DNA from 2 places in the Nocardioides sp. Root151 genome. Region 1 is predicted to be linked to the other one. Evidence: predicted binding sites of a transcription regulator. Region 1 holds the regulator's gene; the other holds the start of a gene.
What was found. Region 1 encodes LexA, which represses DNA repair genes until DNA is damaged. Its sites were predicted from a motif close to TCGAACANNTGTTCGA; they were not measured.

Region 1 (9,337 bases):
CCGGCCTTGACGTTTCGCCGTCGGCAGTCGGTGGCGACGCTCCACGTCGACCAGGTAGCGGTGCTCGAGCACGGACCATGCCCCAGTCGCGATGTCGGCCAGCAGGCGCCTCAGGAACTTCCGGTGCCTCAGCCTGGGCCGCCCCTCGAGGGCGTCGATCAGACGCCCGGGCGTCGTACGGCGCGACTGGACCGAGTCCGAGAGGACAGCGACGGCGCCGGTCTCGTCGGGAGCGCGGGCGGCGACGTCAAGCACGGCGTGCTCCACCCTGACTCGCGGTGGGCTCTTTGCCATCAGCGCCGCATCCTCGAAGCCGACGATGCGGTGCAGCCTGATGCCGGGCTTCCGATCCGGGGAGCGGGTGGCGTCGACCGCGACCTCGATGGGCGGACCTTGTGGCCAGGGCTGGCCGCTCGAGCCGCCCGGGGCAGGCACGCCCGGCGCACCGGGCGGCACCCGCGCCAGGAACCGCGGCACCCTCAACCCGTGGGCGATCAACGCCGACTCCCCCGCCAACGCTGCCGGCCAGTGGTAGAGGACTGCGACCCATGCGCATTGCTCCCACGAGAGCGGACCGTTGTGGTTGACGTAGACACCGTCCAGCACACGGAACCAGTCCCGGCGCCGCACCATGCGAGTGAGGTCGTTGTCGGTGCCTCCGCGGGCGATCACCTGACGACGCGAGATCACCCCTGACTGCACCTGCACCAGGTGGCCCCACTCTGCAGCTTCCATCCGTCGAGCGTTCCCGGACCGACCGTGCCCGGCAACCGGCTGTCGGGCTGCCTGTGGACAGAGCTCGACGCCGCACGTCGATCACTGCAGGGAATCACGCGGATCCCGCCGATTTCCCTTCAGCGACCGACGTGGTCCCGAGCACATCTGTCGCGAACCGGTCACCTGCAGTTGGCACGCCTGTCAGAATGGCCCGCGTGGGTGCAGCAGGAAAGCGCGCGGGATCACGGCGGGGGCCAAAGAAACGGTCACTCCCGAACAAACGCGTGCTCCTGCTCAGCCTCGCGATCACGCTCTGCGTCGTCGCGTGGGGCTATCTGGTCTACGCCGCCATCGACTTCGGCTCCGAAGCGCGCGGTGGAGAGTCGCAGGCCTGGGCCTTCCTCGGACTGGCCTGCCTGGGCGCTGCGGCGTGCCTGTTCACCGGCATGATCCTGGTCGGGCGCCTGCTCCGTGCGGCCGGCATCGTCAGCGACCCGGCTCCGATCGCCGACGAACCGACCATCACGTCGTACGTCGACCTGCCGCCACGCATCTCTCCCGGCGGGCTGACCGACGAGGACACGGCGCAGCTGCCGACGATTCCGGCACCTCGCCACCAGGGCGGCAAGCGCGCCGCTCGCTGAGCAGGTGGTCGGCAGAGCAGCTGCCGGAGGACCAGCACCCGCCGCAGCGACAGAACTTAGTTAGGTTAACCTAACTTCATGGTCCCGCCGTCGTCCTCGCCTTCCCCGACAACGGCCTGGGGCCTCCTTCTGCGCGGGCTCCGCCGCAACAAGGGCCGCCTGGCCGCCGGGTTCGCCCTGCTCAGCCTGTGGCAGCTGTGCGAGACCCTGGTCCCGGTGATGATCGGCGTGATCATCGACCGCGCCGTGGCCACCTCGAGTGTCCGCGGCCTCGTCGTCACCGGCGCAGGCCTGGTCGTCCTGTTCGCCGTGCTCAGCTACGCCTATCGCTTCGGCGCCCGCATCGCCTTCGCCGTGGTGCAACGGGAGATGCACGAGATCCGGGTCGAGATCGCACGCCATGCCCTGAACCCGCGCGGAGCCCGCAGCAAGCTGCTGCCCGGCGAGACCCTGTCGCTGGCCACCGCCGACGCCGAGATGGTCGGCTTCATGCTGCGCTCGGTCGGGTTCACGATCGCGGCGACCCTGTCGGTCATCGTGGCCGCCGTGCTGCTGTTCAGCATCGACCTGGTGCTCGGGCTGGTGGTCGTGATCGGCGTTCCCCTGGTCCTGGCGCTGACCCAGGTCGTCACGCCGGCGATCTCACGACGCACCGAGCACCAGCAGGAGACGATCGCCGAGGCGACCGGCGTGGCCACCGACCTGATCCGCGGCCTGCGCGTGCTCAAGGGCATCGGAGCCGAGTCCGTCGCCGGCTCGCGCTATCGAACGCTCAGCCAGAAGGCGCGTACGGCGAGCATCGCCAGCACGTCGACGTACGGCCTGATGTCTGGCCTGACCGCCGGCCTGAGCGGACTCTTCCTCGCGGTGGTCGCCCTGGTCGCCGGGCACCGGGCGCTGTCGGGCGACATCACGATCGGTGAGCTCGTCGCCGTCGTCGGGCTGACGCAGTACCTCGCCGAACCGCTCGGCATGCTCGGCGACATCAGCGCCCACACAGCACGCGCCCACGCGTCGGCACGGCGCATCGTGACCTACCTGCAGACCCCACCGCTGGTCGCGGCCGGCGACGCGACCCCGTTGCCCGGCGGTGACCTGGTGCTGCGCGGGGTTCGTGGTGAGGGCCTGGACGGCCTCGACCTCGCGTCGCGCCCCGGCGAGATCCTCGGCCTGGCCGTGGAGGACCCGATCACAGCCGGCGAGCTCGTGCGCCTGTTGGCCGGTGACGTCACCGCGAAGGAGGGCGAGGTGTCGCTCGACGGTGTCGCGCTCTCCGAGCTGGCCATCACCTCCCGGCGATCGCGGATGCTGGTCAGCCCGCACCACGTCGACCTCTTCGAGGGAACCCTGCGCAGCAACGTGGATCCGCTCGACCGCCTCGACGACGACTCCTTGGCGGCCCTGCTCGCGGCCTCGTCGGCGTCCGACGTCGTGGCGCTCTCGCCGGAGGACGTCGACCAGCCGGTCAGCGTCGACGGCAGCACGTGGTCGGGCGGGCAACGCCAACGTGTCGCGCTGGCGCGGGCCCTCGCCGTCGACGTACCGCTGCTGGTGCTGCACGACCCGACCACGGCGGTCGACGCGGTCACCGAGCACCGCATCGCCGCAGGCATCCGCGAGGCGCGCGGCACCGACCGGCGTACGACGTGGCTGATCACCAGCAGCCCCGCACTCCTGGCCCAGGCCGACCGCGTGGTGCTCGTGCGCGAGGGCCGAGTCGTCGCCGAGGGAACCCACCACGACCTCGCCGGGAACCCGGCCTACGCGGAGCTGGTGCTGCGATGAGCCGCGACATCCTGCCCATTGCCGACCGTCGGGAGACCTCACGCCTCGCGTGGCAGCTCATGCGCCACCACCCGGTCGCCCTGGCCCTGGCCACGGCCTCGTTCGCGGTCGCCGGACTGGCCGCACTCGTCGCACCCTGGATGCTCGGCCAGATCGTCGACGCGGTCCGCGAGGACGCCCCGGGATCCGACATCAACCGCTACGCCGTGACCATTGCCGCCGCTGCCGTCCTGGGCGCGGTCGCCACGTGGGCATCGGTGTCGTTCCTGGCCCGCGCGGGCGAACCGGCGCTGGCCGAGCTGCGCGAAGAAGTGCTCGACAAGGCACTCGGCCTCGACTCTGCGCGGGTGGAGGCGGCCGGCACGGGCGACCTGCTCTCGCGCGTCGGTGACGACGCCCGGGCCGTGGCGAACTCGCTGACCGACATCATCCCGACCCTGGTCAACTCGCTGGTGCTGGTCGGCTTCACTGCGGTCGGACTGTTCGCCCTCGACTGGCGACTCGGGCTCGCCGGCCTGGCGACCATCCCGTTCTACGTGATGGGGCTGCGGTGGTACCTCCCGCGTTCCGGCCCGTTCTACGCCCGCGAACGCGTCGCGCAGGGCGAGCGCGCCCAGGCGCTGGTCAGTGGGCTCCAGGGGGCGCCGACCCTGCGCGCCTACGCCCTGGAAGACGCGCACGTCGACGAGATCACCAAGCGCTCCGACGACGCGCGCGAGATCACCGTGACCGTGTTCGCGCTCCTGACCCGCTTCTTCGCCCGGTCGAACCGCGCCGAGCTGATCGGCCTGTGCCTGGTGCTCGGCACCGGCTTCTGGCTGGTCCGGGCCGACGAGGTCACCGTCGGAGCGGTGACCGCTGCCGCGCTCTACTTCCACCGGCTGTTCAACCCGATCGGCGCGCTGCTGTTCATCTTCGACGAGGTGCAGTCCACGGGCGCCTCGCTGGCCCGACTGGCCGGCGTCTCGCTGATGCAGCCACCGCCCACGGGCTCGGCCGTGCCACCCGCGTCGCCCGGCCCGCTCGAGCTGCTCGCGGTCTGCCACGAGTACGTCGAGGGCCGGCCGGTCCTCTCCGAGGTGACGCTGACCATCGCGCCGGGTGAACGGGTCGCGCTCGTCGGCGCCACCGGAGCCGGCAAGACCACCCTCGGTGCGATTGCCGCCGGCGTACTTCCCGCCGGGGCGGGCGCCGTCTCCCTCGCCGGTGTTCCGTACGGCGACCTCGCGCCCGACGCCCTTCGTTCGAAGGTGTCGCTGATCAGCCAGGACGTCCACGTCTTCTCCGGCACCGTGCGCGAGGCGGTCACCCTGGTCGACGCGTCCGCGGGTGACGAGGCGGTGCGTTCGGCACTGGCCGCCGTCTCCGCACTGGGCTGGGTCGACGCCATGCCCGACGGACTCGACACGGTCGTCGGCGACGGCGGACACCCGCTCACCCCTGCGCAGGCCCAGCAGCTGGCGCTGGCCCGGATCGTGTTGGCCGACCCCTGGTTCGTCGTACTCGACGAGGCCACGGCTGAGGCCGGCTCCGCCGGCGCGCGAGACCTTGAGCGGGCCGCACTGGCGGTGACCGAGGGGCGCGGCGCGTTGGTCGTGGCGCACCGGCTCACCCAGTCGGAGTCCGCGGACCGGGTGCTGGTGCTGCACGAGGGCCGGGTCGTCGAATCCGGATCGCACCCAGAGCTGCTGGCTGCCGCGGGAAGGTACGCCGAGCTCTGGGCGGCCTGGTCCGGGGAGTGAGTTCGTGGAATCCGCTCACCCGATGGTGGCCGGTGACCTAGCCTTGTCCGGGCGCCGGGAGGGTGTCGTCGAACCGTGAGGGGTCCCCACATGTCTGTCCGCACGAGCATTGCCCGCACCTGTGTCCTGGCCGTGGTGATCTCCGGCGTCGTCGGTGTCGTGGGGTCCGCGTCGGCTGCCGTGGTGCAGACGCCGTCCTCGAACCTCGCCAGCGGCGACTTCGACGACCTGCCCACCGAGGCGACCTGCACGGTGACCCAGGCTGGTTCAACTGACTCGTCAGACACCGGAACACTGACCCTGACCCAGGAGCAAGGCACGTCACCGATCCTCGGATTGCCGGTACTCAAGGTCACCGCGCGGGTGAACATCTCTGTCGCCAAGCACAAAGACATCGCAGTAGTTCTGAAGAACTCGAGCAAAGCAATTACCCTCTCGAGTTCTGGATTCCTCGGTCTGGGCGGCGGCGACCCCAATTTTACAAATACCGTGTTCGACGATGCAGCAGCAACCAGTATCGACAACGCAGCCTCCCCCCGCACCGGCACTTACAGGCCGAGCGTTCCCCTGAGCGGATTCAACAACTCAGAGACGAACGGCACATGGACGCTCACCTCGAAGAAGGACTCCCTCGCTGGCACGGCGGGCACCATCAGCTCATGGTCACTGACAATCACCTACGACTGCGACTTCGATGACGACACCAGGGCGAACGAGGACGACAATTGTCCCGAGGTCGACAACTACGACCAACGCAACACCGACGGCGACAAGCTGGGTGACGTGTGCGACCCCGACATGGACGGCGACGGCGTGGCCAACGGCGACGACAACTGCCCCAGCAACGCCAACGCCACCCAGCGCGACATGAACCACAACGGCATGGGCGACCCGTGCGACCCCGACGCCGACTCCGACGGCTACGAGAAGGGCGACGCCTGCCCGCTGGCCGCCGCCTACAACGACACCGGCTGCCCGCCGTTGGCCCGCACCGGGACGATCGCCTACGGCGTCCGCGTGAAGCAGTTCAAGGGAGTGCTGCGCTCGCCGGTCAACGCCTGCGTCTCGCGCAAGGTGGTCGAGCTCCGGCGCGTGATGGGGCCGGGTCGTTCGGCGCGAGTGGGCCTGGCCCGCACGTCCACCCGAGGCGTCTGGACGCTGCCCCGCGCCAGGCGCAAGCCCGGCAAGTTCTACGCGCTGATCAAGCCGACATTCCTCACCCAGGGACTGTGCCGGCAGGCCCAGTCGAAGGTGATCCGGGTCCGCTGACGGGTTCCCTGACCCGCCCCGCGACACGTCGAACATTTGTTCGGCCGCTCTCTTGATTCGTTCGAACACATGCTCTACCGTCGTACATGTGTTCGATCGAACGTCTGATCGATCCTCCGCTCCGGAAGTCCGTTGTCGGTGGTCGTCTGTAGACATTCGTCTGACACAGACCACCCCCTTCCCCCGGAGGTCCCGATGAGCACGATGACCCTGAGCCCCGCCATCCAGACGCCGATGCGCCCTGCGCAGCACGGCGCCCGCAACCAGGTCCGCCTCACGCAGCGCGGCCGGCTGGTCGTCTTCGTCGCGGCGATGCTTTTCGTGCTCGCCGCCGCGGTCTTCCTCGGCACCTCGTCGATGGCCACCAACCACGCCGGCGTCGACCAGCCAACCCGCGCAGTGACGGTCCAGCCCGGCGACACGCTCTGGGCGATCGCCGCCGACGTGGCCGACGACGGCGAGGTGCGCGACATGGTGCACACCATCAAGCAGCTCAACGCGCTCGACTCCTCGATGCTGGTCGCCGGCCAGCAGATCTACGTCCCGCTCGACTGAGCCAGGACGCCACTGAAATTTCCGCAGGTCGCCTCGACCCCGGCCTGCGGATGGGGAAGACAAAGGGCGGGACTCCACCACGGAGGCCCGCCCTTTGCGCTCCCCGAACTCCCGAGACCCGACCCGAGAAACTGCTCGAAAACCTTTGCGACACGTTCGAACAGGTGTTTGAAGCCGTCGGGTTTTGGGGCTACGTTGAAAACCCACCAGGAACAGCACTGCGGAAGGCACCCCGATGGCATCGAAGGACAACGTCGCCGAGTTCCCCGACGGCCCCCCGGACGCAACGGGCCTCACCCCCCGCCAGCAGCGCATCCTGAACACGATCCGTGATTCCCTCGAGCGACGCGGCTACCCGCCGAGCATGCGCGAGATCGGCGAGGTGGTCGGGTTGACCAGCTCGTCCTCGGTCTCCCACCAGCTCAAGGTGCTCGAGGCCAAGGGCTTCATCAAGCGCGACCCCAACCGTCCTCGTGCCCTCGAGGTGTTCCTGCCCGAGGTGCTCGCCGCGCGCCGTTCGATCAGCGCGGCAGACGAGTCGCACATCGACGAGACCGGCATCGGTGACGCCATGCCGGCCGCCACCTACGTGCCGATGGTGGGCCGCATCGCCGCTGGTGGCCCGATCCTGGCCGAGGAGCGGGTCGAGGAGATCTTCCCGCTGCCCAAGACCCTGGTGGGCGAGGGCACCCTGTTCATGCTCGAGGTCTCCGGCGACTCGATGATCGACGCCGCCATCTGCAGCGGCGACTACGTCGTGGTCCGCCAGGAGCAGACCGCACGCAACGGCGAGATCGTGGCCGCTCTCATCGACGGCGAGGCCACCGTCAAGACCCTGCAGCGCAAGGACGGCCAGGTCTGGCTGATGCCGCACAACGACGCCTACGACCCGATCGACGGCACCAACGCCTCGATCCTCGGCATCGTCACCGCGGTCCTGCGCCGCGTCTGAACCAGCCACCACAAAGGCGTCGTACGTCGACCGCGCGGTCGTCGTACGACGCCTTTCGTGATTTCGTCGCACACCGCACGTTTCGTGACATAAAGTGTCCGCGGTTCCGGTCTCGGGACATCCAGATCGGCGGAGCTCTCCGCCACGTTTGTGTTCGGGGGAACCATGCGCGCACCACGCCTCTTCGCCACCCTTCTCGCCGCCAGTGTCGTGGGCAGCGGTCTCGTCGGCCTGGCCGGCGCCCCCGCCCAGGCGGAAGACCTGAACGCCACCCTGATCACGCCCACCACGGGTGACCAGGTCAGCGGCGACCTCTCGATCGAGGTGGCCCTGACCGGCACTGACAACGCCATGGTCACCTTCCGCTCCGGGGCCCAGACCAGGAAGCAGATGATCGCCGACTACACGAACGGTGATCCGGTCGACGGCGTGGCTCGCTGGACCCTGCCGAGCTTCGGCCTCGACGCCGGAACGGTCATCACGGTCGCCCCCTGTGGCACGAGCACACCGTCCACCTGCCTGAGCACGCCGACCGACACTGCCACCCTCGACGTCTCCAACCCCGTCACCTGGGACGCCCCTACCGAACCGGTCTTCGTCGACCTCCGATCCGAGGCCCTGCCAAGCGTGACCGTCCACGACGACGGACCGGGAGAGCTCAGCCTCCTCTGGGCGAACCAGGCCCAAGGGCCGGCGCTGGTTCGCGACCAGCCACGGCAGCTGACCGCGTCTCCCTACGCCGACGTCGCCTCCGGAGAGCTCGTCGTCCGCCGATGCATCCGTGACACCAGCGCCACGTTCTACAGCATGTGTGCGAACGAGAACGCCAGCGCCGCGCTGACCGCACGCCGCAACCTGGCCGTATCGGTCTACGACATCAACCCCTACATTCTGAGCCCCAACGGGGACGGACGACTCGACAGGGCGACGGCCACCGTCGAGACCGAGGGGCTCCCCGGTCAGGTCGCCACCTGGCAGCTGGAGACCATCGCTGGTGCCGTGCTGACCGACTCACAGCCGGTCACCCTGGACGCGAGTGGCGACGCCGAGATAACCGTCGATCCCACCGCCTTGGGCGTCACCCCGTCGACCGGGGATCACCGAATCCGGGTGACGACGAGCGCCTCCGATCATGGCCACGACTTCACCGGAGTTGCCTTCGTGGGGTTGGACATCGACGTGACCGCACCCAGCGTGACCAGCGTGTCTCGCAGTCTCACCGGCTTCTTCCCGTACGTCGACGGCTATCGCGACACAGTCACACTGAGGCCGACCATCGACCAAGAGTCCGAGGTCAGCACGATCCGGGTCGCGGTCCTCAATTCCGGTGGCACCGTCGTGCGCAATCTCCCCGCCAGCCCCTCTTGGTTCCGTTGGAACGGTCGCACAACCAGCGGAGCGTACGCCGTTGCGGGCACCTACCGATTCCGGATCACCCTCACCGACGAGCTCGGGAACTCGTCAGTCTTCATCGGCGCCCCGGTGGTGGTCTCGTCCAAGCGACTCATCCGCAAGCACTGGACGCGGACGGTGTCGGCTCAGGCATCCCTGAAGGACAACTGGTCAGGCAGGTGCTCCTCGTTGCGCAGGCCTGGCCTGCGCCGGATGACCGGCTCGGTGGGCTACTACAGCAAGTCGCGCTGCGTCGGCCGCACCCTCAACGACAGGACCGC
Region 2 (9,337 bases), on a different contig from region 1:
TGACGCACTGGCCGCAGGTTGTCGACGAGCCACGCGAACTGTTCCGCCAGGGGTTGCTCGGCCACGGTTGTGTGCTGCTCGAGGAGCAGGTCCAGGTACAGGTCGGCGACAGCAACGAACAGCTCATCCTTCTCGCCGAAGTACCAATAGAGGGTGTTCGGCGTGAGTCCGGCCGCGGCGGCGATCTTGCCCATCGACGCGCCGTCATAGCCCTCGGAGACGAACAACGAACTCGCCGCGGCGACGATCTCGTCGCGCTTGGCTTCTTTGGTCTGGTCGTGGCGGATACGTGGCACACCTCATCTTGACAGCCATTCAAGAGCGCCGGCAATATCTCTTGTATGCCAATCAAGAGGAGGCTGTCATGAGTGACCGTCGAGAGCTGTTCTTCCCGTCCGGCGAAGATCGGTGCCACGCATGGCTGTACGTACCCGAGGGTGCGACTGAGGCGACCCCAGCACCCGTCCTGGTGATGGGACACGGTCTGGGAGCCATCAAGGAGATGCGCCTCGCCGCGTTCGCCGAGCGCTTCCAGGCCGAGGGGTACGCGTGCCTGGTGTTCGACTACCGCCACTTCGGGCAGAGCGGGGGCGAACCGCGGGAACTGCTGAGCATCCCCCGGCAGCGGGAGGACTGGCGGTCTGCGGTGGCGTTCGCGCGCACCCTGCCCGAGGTCGACCCCGACTCCGTGGTGGCCTGGGGAACCTCGTTTGGTGGCGGACACGCCATCGTCACCGCCGCCGACGACCCCTCCATCGCGGCGTCGATCTCCCAATGCCCCTTCACCGACGGGTTCGCGGCATTGATGAAGATCCCGCCGAAAGTGGCTGCTCGCCTGACCGGCGCAGCGGTCCGCGACCTGTTCGCAACGGCGATCGGACGCGAACCCGTGCGGGTGCCGGTCGCCGCCCGCGCCGGCGAAGTCGGCCTGATGAGCGCAAACGACGTCTCCGAAGGAGTGTTGGAACTGCTCGAAGCCTCCGGCCTCACCGAAGCCGAGTACAGGTCCCAGGTCCCGGCCCGCATCGGGCTCGCCGTGCCACTCGACAGACCCGGACGGCGAACCAAGGACCTCACCAAGCCAGCACTCTTCTGCGTCTGCGACGGCGACACCGTTGCCCCGGCGCCGGCCACACTGCGGCACGCCGCCAACGCACCCAGGGGAGAGGTCCGCCGCTACGACGCCGGACACTTCGACATCTACATCGGCGACGACTTTGACCGCGTGATTGCAGACCAGATCGCGTTCCTGCGGCAGCACGTGCCGTCGCGTCTCAACACGTCAACGCCCGGTAACGACGCCTAGGAGCGCGGGCCGGCTAGCTCCTCCAAAAGAAATGACCGCACATGCCGCTGATGGTGCACGGGCCTTCCGATCAGCGGGCGGCCTAGCCGCTGCGCAGAACCTGGTAGATCGTCTCGGATGACGGGGCAGGGCGAGGAACGTCGTTCCACCGAATTTCAAGCGCCTTCATGGCAATTGCAGCCTTGACCTCGGCAACGTCCACGTCGTCCTGGAAGAACGCGATCGACAGGCCGTTTCCAGTCGCCTCGTCGACCAAGTGGTAGGCGTTCAGTACTCCTGGGACGGTCTTGGCCGCGTCGATCACCCACTGGCGATCATCGTCTGGCATGGGCTCCCAAGACTGCGATTCGTGCGAACACGGGTTTCACCTCCGTTGATCTCTGGGACATCAGCATGCCGCGATCACCAAGGCGAGGTCTTGCGTTCTGCCAGATGCGCCCGAGTCTGCCGCGGACAGCGCGCACCCTGTCGATGTGCGGTCGCCTGCTCACCCCTGCGGCTGCCGAAGGCAATCAGCTTCTCCGGCACCTCGGCGCCGAAGCGCTGGGTGGATTCCACAACGTCGTGTAGGAACTGCAACCGCTGCTCGTGTTTACCGCAGGTCAGTTGCCTCCAATAGGGACAGAGACCCATAGCGAGTAGAAGACGACAGTTGTGGTCGCTACTCCGAAGGCTCCCGCGATCAAACTCGAACCCAGGAGGCTGTTGTGTTGATGGGTTCTCCAACCTAGGAATGCCATTGCCAGCGCGATACCGAGTTCCAGCAATGTGAGACCGCCGGGTCCGGCGACACCAAAAAAAGGAGTTCGCCAAGGGAGGGCAGTAGCAATCAGGCAGATGCCAAACGCCAGCCCATTGGCAGCGAAGCCTGCGGCTCTCTTCACAGTGCACTTAGTAGGCGACGTGAAGCCAAGACATGTCCCCGGATCCTTCAGATGAGTATCCCGAGTGTGAGGCTTCGATCGAGCGGTTGTCTGGCGAACGGCAAATTGTCATCCGGTGGAGGCCAAGGTCCCGTGTCGCGCCCAACGGTGCTCATCATTCTTGAGGGCAGGATCGGTGACAACGCACTGTTACGCCTCCTCGTTCCGGTACCCCAGCACAGCGCGTGTCATCTGGTTACGGGTGTCCAGGAGTTCGTCCAGCGCAGTATCGAGGTCGTCGGCGGTCACCTTGAGAGCATTCTCGATCGACTCGTCACGGTCGGCCGCCACGACCGCCGAGCGTCGGAGGAGTTCCTTCAGGAAGGATGCGGTCACGCCATCGGTCCGATCAAGGACGGCGTCGACGCGACTCAGATCCACGTCAAGGGTGCTGCGGTACAACTCAACGAGTCGGCGACGCGACTCGCGGTCGGGCACCTCGATGTGAACCGCCTGATCGACACGACCGGGCCGGGATGCCAGAGCGGGCTCAAGGAGGTCGGCGCGATTGGTGGTGAGCAGGAAGACGACGTCGGCGTCTTCGTCGAGGCCGTCCATCTCGTTGAGCAAGGTGAAGAGCAGCGGGGTCTCCCCGCCGTAGCGGCTGCGCTCTTCAGCGATGAGGTCGACGTCCTCGATCACGATCATCGACGGTTGCAAGGCTCGCGCCACCGAGCATGCCTCGCGGATTCCGTGGAGGGACTCGCCGGTGAGCTCAACCACGGTGGTGTCGACCAGTTCGCTGACCAGGTAGCGGACCGAGTGTGTCTTGCCGACCCCCGGAGGTCCATAGAGCAGCAACCCGCGCTTGAGGTGTTGCCCGGCCGTGCGTAACCGTGCGCTGTTGCGTGCGACTCCCACGACTTGACGTCGCAAGTCCTCGAAGGTCTCCGCAGGCAGGATGAGTTCGTCGGACGACATCGTGGGTCGTTCCTGGAACCGCAAGAGTGAGTCGCGCTCCCCGAACATGCTGTGACCGAAGGAGACCACGTGGCCGCGGTACACGTTGTGCTTCAGTGCCAGGTCACGCAAGCGGTGTCCTAGCTGCTCACCGAGGGTTGGGGCAGTCGAGATGATCTCGACGGTCACCTCCATCGAACCGTCCTCAGGGTCCGGGCCCCGGAGAAGCAGTGCGGTCCGTTCCCCGCCGTCCTCGAACAGCACCACAGCGATGCTCAGGCACTCGCGTGTCTGCCCGGCGGGTCCACTGGGGAGGCTCATGCGTGTGACGTTTCCCGGGCGTGGACCGTGTCGTCCGAAGCCGTCGCTGTCACTCAGCAGATCCGCGAGGCCAAACGGTCCGCGGTGCCGATGATCGGCGACTCCGACGACGGTGGCGGCGTCTCCGTGCTCTTCCAGGACTACGTCCAGGGCGCCCTGCACATTGACATGCTCATACGCAGGCCATCTCTCGCGGGTGATGGGCAGGTTCTCGGTGGGGACCTCGAGATGGTCAGCGATCACAGACCGGAAGGTGGGCTGGTCGAAAGCGCGGGCCTGTGCCACGAAGCGGCGTACGAAGTAACGCCCAACGCGAGCGACGTCGGAGAACTGAGGTCCTTGACCGTCACCACCTGGCGCGACGTCGGACATCACGGAGACATGCATCACCGGAGCGTAGACCGAGGTCGAGGGCATTGACCTTCGAATGCAGGAAGAGCGTCACCACAAACTGCGCACATCATGCCGTGATCCGCGCGCGGCGGCGGGCAGCATGCCGACCCACCCGCAGGGTCCGACTCGTCGCGCTTCCACATGTCGCCTCGTGAGTAGCAGCAAGTTGCGCTGCTAGCGGCTCTTCACAACGAAGCGCTCGACCACGATGGTGCGTTGCTTCACGTAGGCCTCACGTCGGAGGTCATCGAGGGTTCGGATGCCGCCCAAGAACTCTTCGCGCCCTTGGTCAGTGGCCGGAAATGCGATCGTTTCGTCGGGATGTACCTCGCCGAGTGCAGTTTCTTGGGCCGCCAGACGGAACGACTCGGGGTTGGATGCCACGCTTCCCTGGCTATCGAGAATGACAAGAGCATCGTCCATTGCCTCGAGGCCCTGGATGTAGTCAGCGGGGTCGGCGTCTGGTGAGATCGTGATGATGAACCGAACCTCGTCCCGGTCGCGCACTGCTGCCCCCCACGCCTCGGCCACGGTCAGGGTTGCCGTGAGTTCACGCCAGTCCGCATCCTCCGCGTCGACGTCGACTCGCTCATCGTCCGGAGCTTCCTCGTCGCCGTTCATGGCGTGACGGCCTGCTGCAGTGACCTGGACGTCAACGACGGAGCCCCGAACGATCCCGTCGGCCACAGGCGCGGGATCCGCCCCGTCAATGATGATCTCCTGGCCGGGCAGGTAGTCGGTGAGGTCCTCGGCGTAGATGAGGGACTCAGTGCCCTCGCTGGCGCCGGCCATCGAATGGAAGAGGGCGGTGGTCGCGTCTTCGTCTGTCAGCTCAGGCTTGGAGTCGCTGGCACAGCCGGCGGTCCAGGTGAGGGCACAGCCCGCCAGCGCGGTGGCGACGAGTGCTTTCCTGCTCATGGTGTTCCCCTTGGATATGGGGTTGAGGTCGGGGTGGAACTGGGGATGAGACGTGGCCAGGTCGCCGTCGGTTCCCCGGGCCATCAGCACACCCGCTGACGTGAGCGCGAACGTGGTCTGAGTAGGTGCCCGAAGGCAGTGGGTACGTCGCAAGCATGCACCCAAATGTTGCCGGCCCCACGCGATCCTTGCAGCAGTTCACTTTCTCGTGGCGGCAATGGCATGGCTCTGGGCGTGGCTCGACGCATCGGCGTCGTGAAGCCGCCGCCAGGAGTGGACGGGGCCTTCTGTCGGCGAAATCTCGTGAGTTCAGGTCGGTCTGAGCCGACTGTCGGTGGTCAGTCGTAGGTTCGATTCAGGTCGCTCGACGCGGGTCTCCGGAAACCAGTTCCACACGGTTTCGGACAGAGGTTGACGCGTTGTCGGGGGCCGGGTGTACCTTTGACTTGTTCGAACAAATGTTCGATCAAGCCCGGCGGAGGCGACCTCGACCCCCGCCTCCGCCGGGATCACACAGCAGGGCACCAGGGGTCGAGAACGAGGGGTCGAGAAGCACACATCAGCAGGGGTCGAAACCGTCACGAAAGCTCTGGGGAAGGAGCAGGACATGCGTCGGTACGACGACCCCGTGGAAGTCCGTAGGGGAATGGTGGGACAGGCCGGCCGTCAGGTGGAGGCTCCCGAGCAGTTCCTCTGGCGAGGCAAGTTGTGGAAGGTGCGCGACGTCGTCGCGCACTGGGTGGAGACCGGGCCGTGGTGGCAGTCGGCCGGCGTCCGCGCCGTCATCGGCAGCGACGACGACGGAGCCGAGGGAGACCTGGCCACGCTCGGGGCCGACCTGCTCGCCGAGCGCGAGATGTGGCGGGTCGAGGCCGGCAACGGCATGACCGGCGGGGGAGTCTTCGACCTCGCCTTCTCGTGGGCCGACGGCAACTGGCAGCTTCTCGGCTGCGCGGACTGAAGGAGCGACGACATGAATCCCTACTGTCTCCCCGCCACCACCCACTCCTACCTCGAGCGGGCCGCCGAGTCCCTGCGTGAAGCGATCACCGCGACCGAGGTGCCCACCCGCTATGCCTGTGCGCACGTCGCGGCGTTGCGGGCGGCCGCCGCGCTGATCGCGGCCAAGGCTGTGCCGACACCGACGACCAGCCGCCGCCGTGCCCAGAAGAACGCCTGGGTGCTGCTCACCGAGGTGGCCCCCGAGCTCGGCGAATGGGCGGCGTTCTTCGCCGCCGGTGCCTCCAAGCGGGCCGCCGCCGAGGCCGGTTCGACCCGTGCCGTCACCGAGCGCGAGGCCGACGACCTGGTCCGCGAGTCCGACCGGTTCCTGGCCGTCATCGAGCAGTCGCTGGGCCTCTCCCCGCACGTCCCGGTCGAGCGCCAGCTGCCCTGGCGCGCCGGAAACGCGCATTCGATGGAGCGTGCCGGCACCCTGGACGAGCGAGCTGGGAGAAGTGCCTGACCCGTTCGTCCATCTCCACGTGGCCTCCGGCTACTCGCTCCAGTACGGCGCAAGCCATCCCCACGTGCTGGTCGAGCGCGCCGTCGAACAGGAGATGGACACGCTCGCGTTGACCGATCGCGACGGCACCTACGGCGCGGTCCGGTTCGTGAAGGCCTGCCAGCGGGCGGGCGTCCGTCCGGTGCTGGGAGTGGACCTGGCGTATGCGGCTTCATGGTCGCCTGGTTTCGAGATGGTTCCTGAGGAGGTCGCGCAGCGTCGTTCTCGACCAGCGGGTTCGTCACGGACGCCGGTGCGGGGCGGGGCGTTCCGCGAGCAGGGGCTGCCCCGGGCGGTGTTCCTGGCCTCGGGCAAGGCTGGGTGGGGGGCGATCTGCCGGCTCATCTCGGCCACCCATCTGGCCGGCGAACGCGGCCGACCGGTGACCACGCCCGAGCTGATCGCCGAGCACCTCGGCGACGACGTACTGGTGCTGCTCGGACCGTCCTCGACCCTCGGCGATGCGGCCACCCTGCGTCGTGACGACCACGCCCGCGACGTACTCAACCGCTGGCGCGAGGTCGTCCCGGCCGGCAACCTCCTCGTCGAGGTCACCTCCCACCGGCTGCCCGGCCACGGTCCGGGCTCCTCGGCCCACGCTGCCCGCATGGCCGGGGCGGCGCGGGCTGCCGGGCTGCCGGTGCTGCTGACCAACGCGGTCCGGTACGCCGACCGACTCGACGCGCCGACCGTCGACGTACTCGATGCTGCCCGCACCCTGGTGCCCCTGGGCTCGGCAGGGCTGTCCCGCATCGGACCGGGCGGGTTCCGCGGCAACGCCGAGGGCTTCCTCAAGTCCGGCAAGCAGATGCACGACGTGGCCGACGAGATCTGCCGGCATGCCGGACTGGGTGATCGGGAGGCTCGCGACCTGCTGGCGCGCACTCGGCAGACGGCGGACCGGTGCGTGCTCGACCCGAAGCGGGATCTCGGTCTGGGTGAGGTGCACTTCCCGGAGTTCGAGGTCGTCGGGTCGGGGTCTCGATACGGTCGCAGAGCGACCTACTCGACCAACGAGAGGGAGCGCTCCTCGACCGCCGAAAGGGAGCGGCACTCGACTGGCGAAAGGCAGCGGTCATCGACTGCCGAGATCGCCGACGCGGAGCTGCGGGCGCGGTGCGAGTCCGCGATCGGACGGCGATATGGGAACGCACCACGGCAGCGCATCTGGAAGCGGCTCGACGACGAGCTCGAGATGATCCGCGAGCTCGGCTACGCGTCGTACTTCCTCACCGTCGGCGACGTGGTCGACCTGATCCGCGAGATGGAGGTGCGGGTGGCGGCGCGCGGCTCGGGCGCCGGCAGCCTGGTCAACTACCTGCTCGGCGTCTCCGGTGTCGACCCGATCCGCCACGGCCTGCTGATGGAGCGGTTCCTCTCGCCGCTGCGCCAGGACCTTCCCGACATCGACGTCGACGTGGAGTCGGCGCGACGGCTCGAGGTCTACGACGCGATCCTCGACAAGTACGGCGGCGAGCGGTGTGTGGCGGTCTCGATGATGGACACCTACCGGGTGCGCCATGCGGTGCGCGATGTCGGGGCGGCGCTCGGCATGCCGCCCGGCGAGACCGACGCGATCGCCAAGGCCTTCCCGCACATCCGGGCCAGGGACGCCCGCATGGCGCTGAAGGACCTGCCCGAGCTGCGGGCCAGCGGGTTGGGGGAGGAGCGCCTCGACCTGATGTTCCGACTGGTCGAACGACTCGACGGCCTGCCTCGCCACATCGCGATGCACCCGTGCGGCGTACTCCTCTCCGACGCGACCCTGCTCGACCGCACGCCGGTGGAGGCCAGCTGGTCGGGCTACCCGATGAGCCAGTTCGACAAGGACGACGTCGAAGACCTCGGCCTGCTCAAGCTCGACGTGCTCGGCATCCGCATGCAGTCGGCGATGGCGCACGCCCTCACCGAGATCAAGCGGGTCGACGACGTCGAGATCGACCTCGACAACGAGGCGGAGGTGCCCTTCGACGACGACCAGACCTTCGAGATGATCAGCGAGTCCAAGACGCTGGGGGTCTTCCAGATCGAGTCGCCCGGGCAACGCGAGCTGGTCGGCAAGTCCGGCATCGAGTCCTTCTCCGACATCATCACCGACATCTCGCTGTTCCGCCCCGGGCCGGTCAAGAGCGACATGATCACGCCCTACCTCAATGCCAAGCAGGGCTGGAAGATGCCGTCCTATCTCCACGACGACCTCAAGCCGATCCTGTCCCAGACCCACGGAGTGGTGGTCTTCCACGAGCAGGTCATCGAGATCATCGCGCGGTTCGCCGGGGTGACCAACGCCGAGGCCGATGAGAAGCGGCGGGCGCTCGGCGACACCGAGGGCATGGCCGACACCAAACTGTGGTTCTTCCCGCGCTGCCTGGGGCTGGGCTACACCACCCGGGTCGCCGAGCAGATCTGGAAGATCCTCGAGGCCTTCGCGTCGTTCGGCTTCTGCAAGGCCCACGCGGCGGCGTTCGCGCTGCCGACCTACCAGTCGGCCTGGCTCAAGGCGCACTGGCCGGCGCACTTCCTCTCCGGCGTGCTCACCCACGACCCCGGCATGTATCCCAAGCGGCTGATCCTCGATGACGCCCGCCAGTTCGGCATCACCGTGCTCGGCCTCGACGTCAACCGCAGTGAGAAGGCGTACGTCGTCGAGAAGCTCGACGACGGCTACGGCATCCGGCTCGCACTCGCGGAGGTGAAGGGCATCAACGAGGGCGAGGTCGAGCGCATCATCGCCGCCCGGGGCGGACAGGGCGGTGAGCTGCCGGTGCCCTACCAGTCCCTGACCGACTTCTGGCACCGCGCCCACGTCTCCCGGCCGGTCTGCGAGCGGCTGGTGCTGGCCGGCGGCTTCGACGACCTCTACGGCATCGGGTCGCCCCTCGTCGTACGCCGCCGCGGCACGGTGACCCGTCGTGACCTGTTGCTCCAGGTCGCCGAGCTCGACCGGATCGCCCGGTCGGTGGCCCGTTCGTCGACCCGCGGCCGGGGCCTGTCCTCGAAGGGGCTGAGGCCCGCGGCGCGCACACCCGCGCAGGAGCGGGCCGACCAGGCCGCCGAGCGCAGCAGCAGCGA

Region 2: ASD66_RS09790 (DUF6504 family protein) is a predicted target of LexA. The motif match lies at 5,212-5,227, and genes of this name have one in related genera.

Annotation. Positions count from the first base shown of each region.
Region 1 is NZ_LMGG01000007.1:384,937-394,273, reverse strand. Features, by position in the region: gene ASD66_RS19480 (hypothetical protein) at 1-735, opposite strand, end outside; gene ASD66_RS19475 (hypothetical protein) at 1,002-1,361, shown strand; gene ASD66_RS19470 (ABC transporter ATP-binding protein) at 1,440-3,146, shown strand; gene ASD66_RS19465 (ABC transporter ATP-binding protein) at 3,143-4,888, shown strand; gene ASD66_RS19460 (thrombospondin type 3 repeat-containing protein) at 4,979-6,157, shown strand; gene ASD66_RS19455 (LysM peptidoglycan-binding domain-containing protein) at 6,353-6,712, shown strand; gene lexA (transcriptional repressor LexA) at 6,948-7,664, shown strand; gene ASD66_RS19445 (FlgD immunoglobulin-like domain containing protein) at 7,830-9,337, shown strand, end outside.
Region 2 is NZ_LMGG01000004.1:254,814-264,150, forward strand. Features, by position in the region: gene ASD66_RS09760 (TetR/AcrR family transcriptional regulator) at 1-296, opposite strand, end outside; gene ASD66_RS09765 (alpha/beta hydrolase) at 290-1,306, shown strand; gene ASD66_RS09770 (hypothetical protein) at 1,389-1,634, opposite strand; gene ASD66_RS09775 (AAA family ATPase) at 2,380-3,837, opposite strand; gene ASD66_RS09785 (hypothetical protein) at 4,018-4,845, opposite strand; gene ASD66_RS09790 (DUF6504 family protein) at 5,369-5,722, shown strand; gene ASD66_RS09795 (SAV_6107 family HEPN domain-containing protein) at 5,735-6,226, shown strand; gene ASD66_RS09800 (DNA polymerase III subunit alpha) at 6,219-9,337, shown strand, end outside.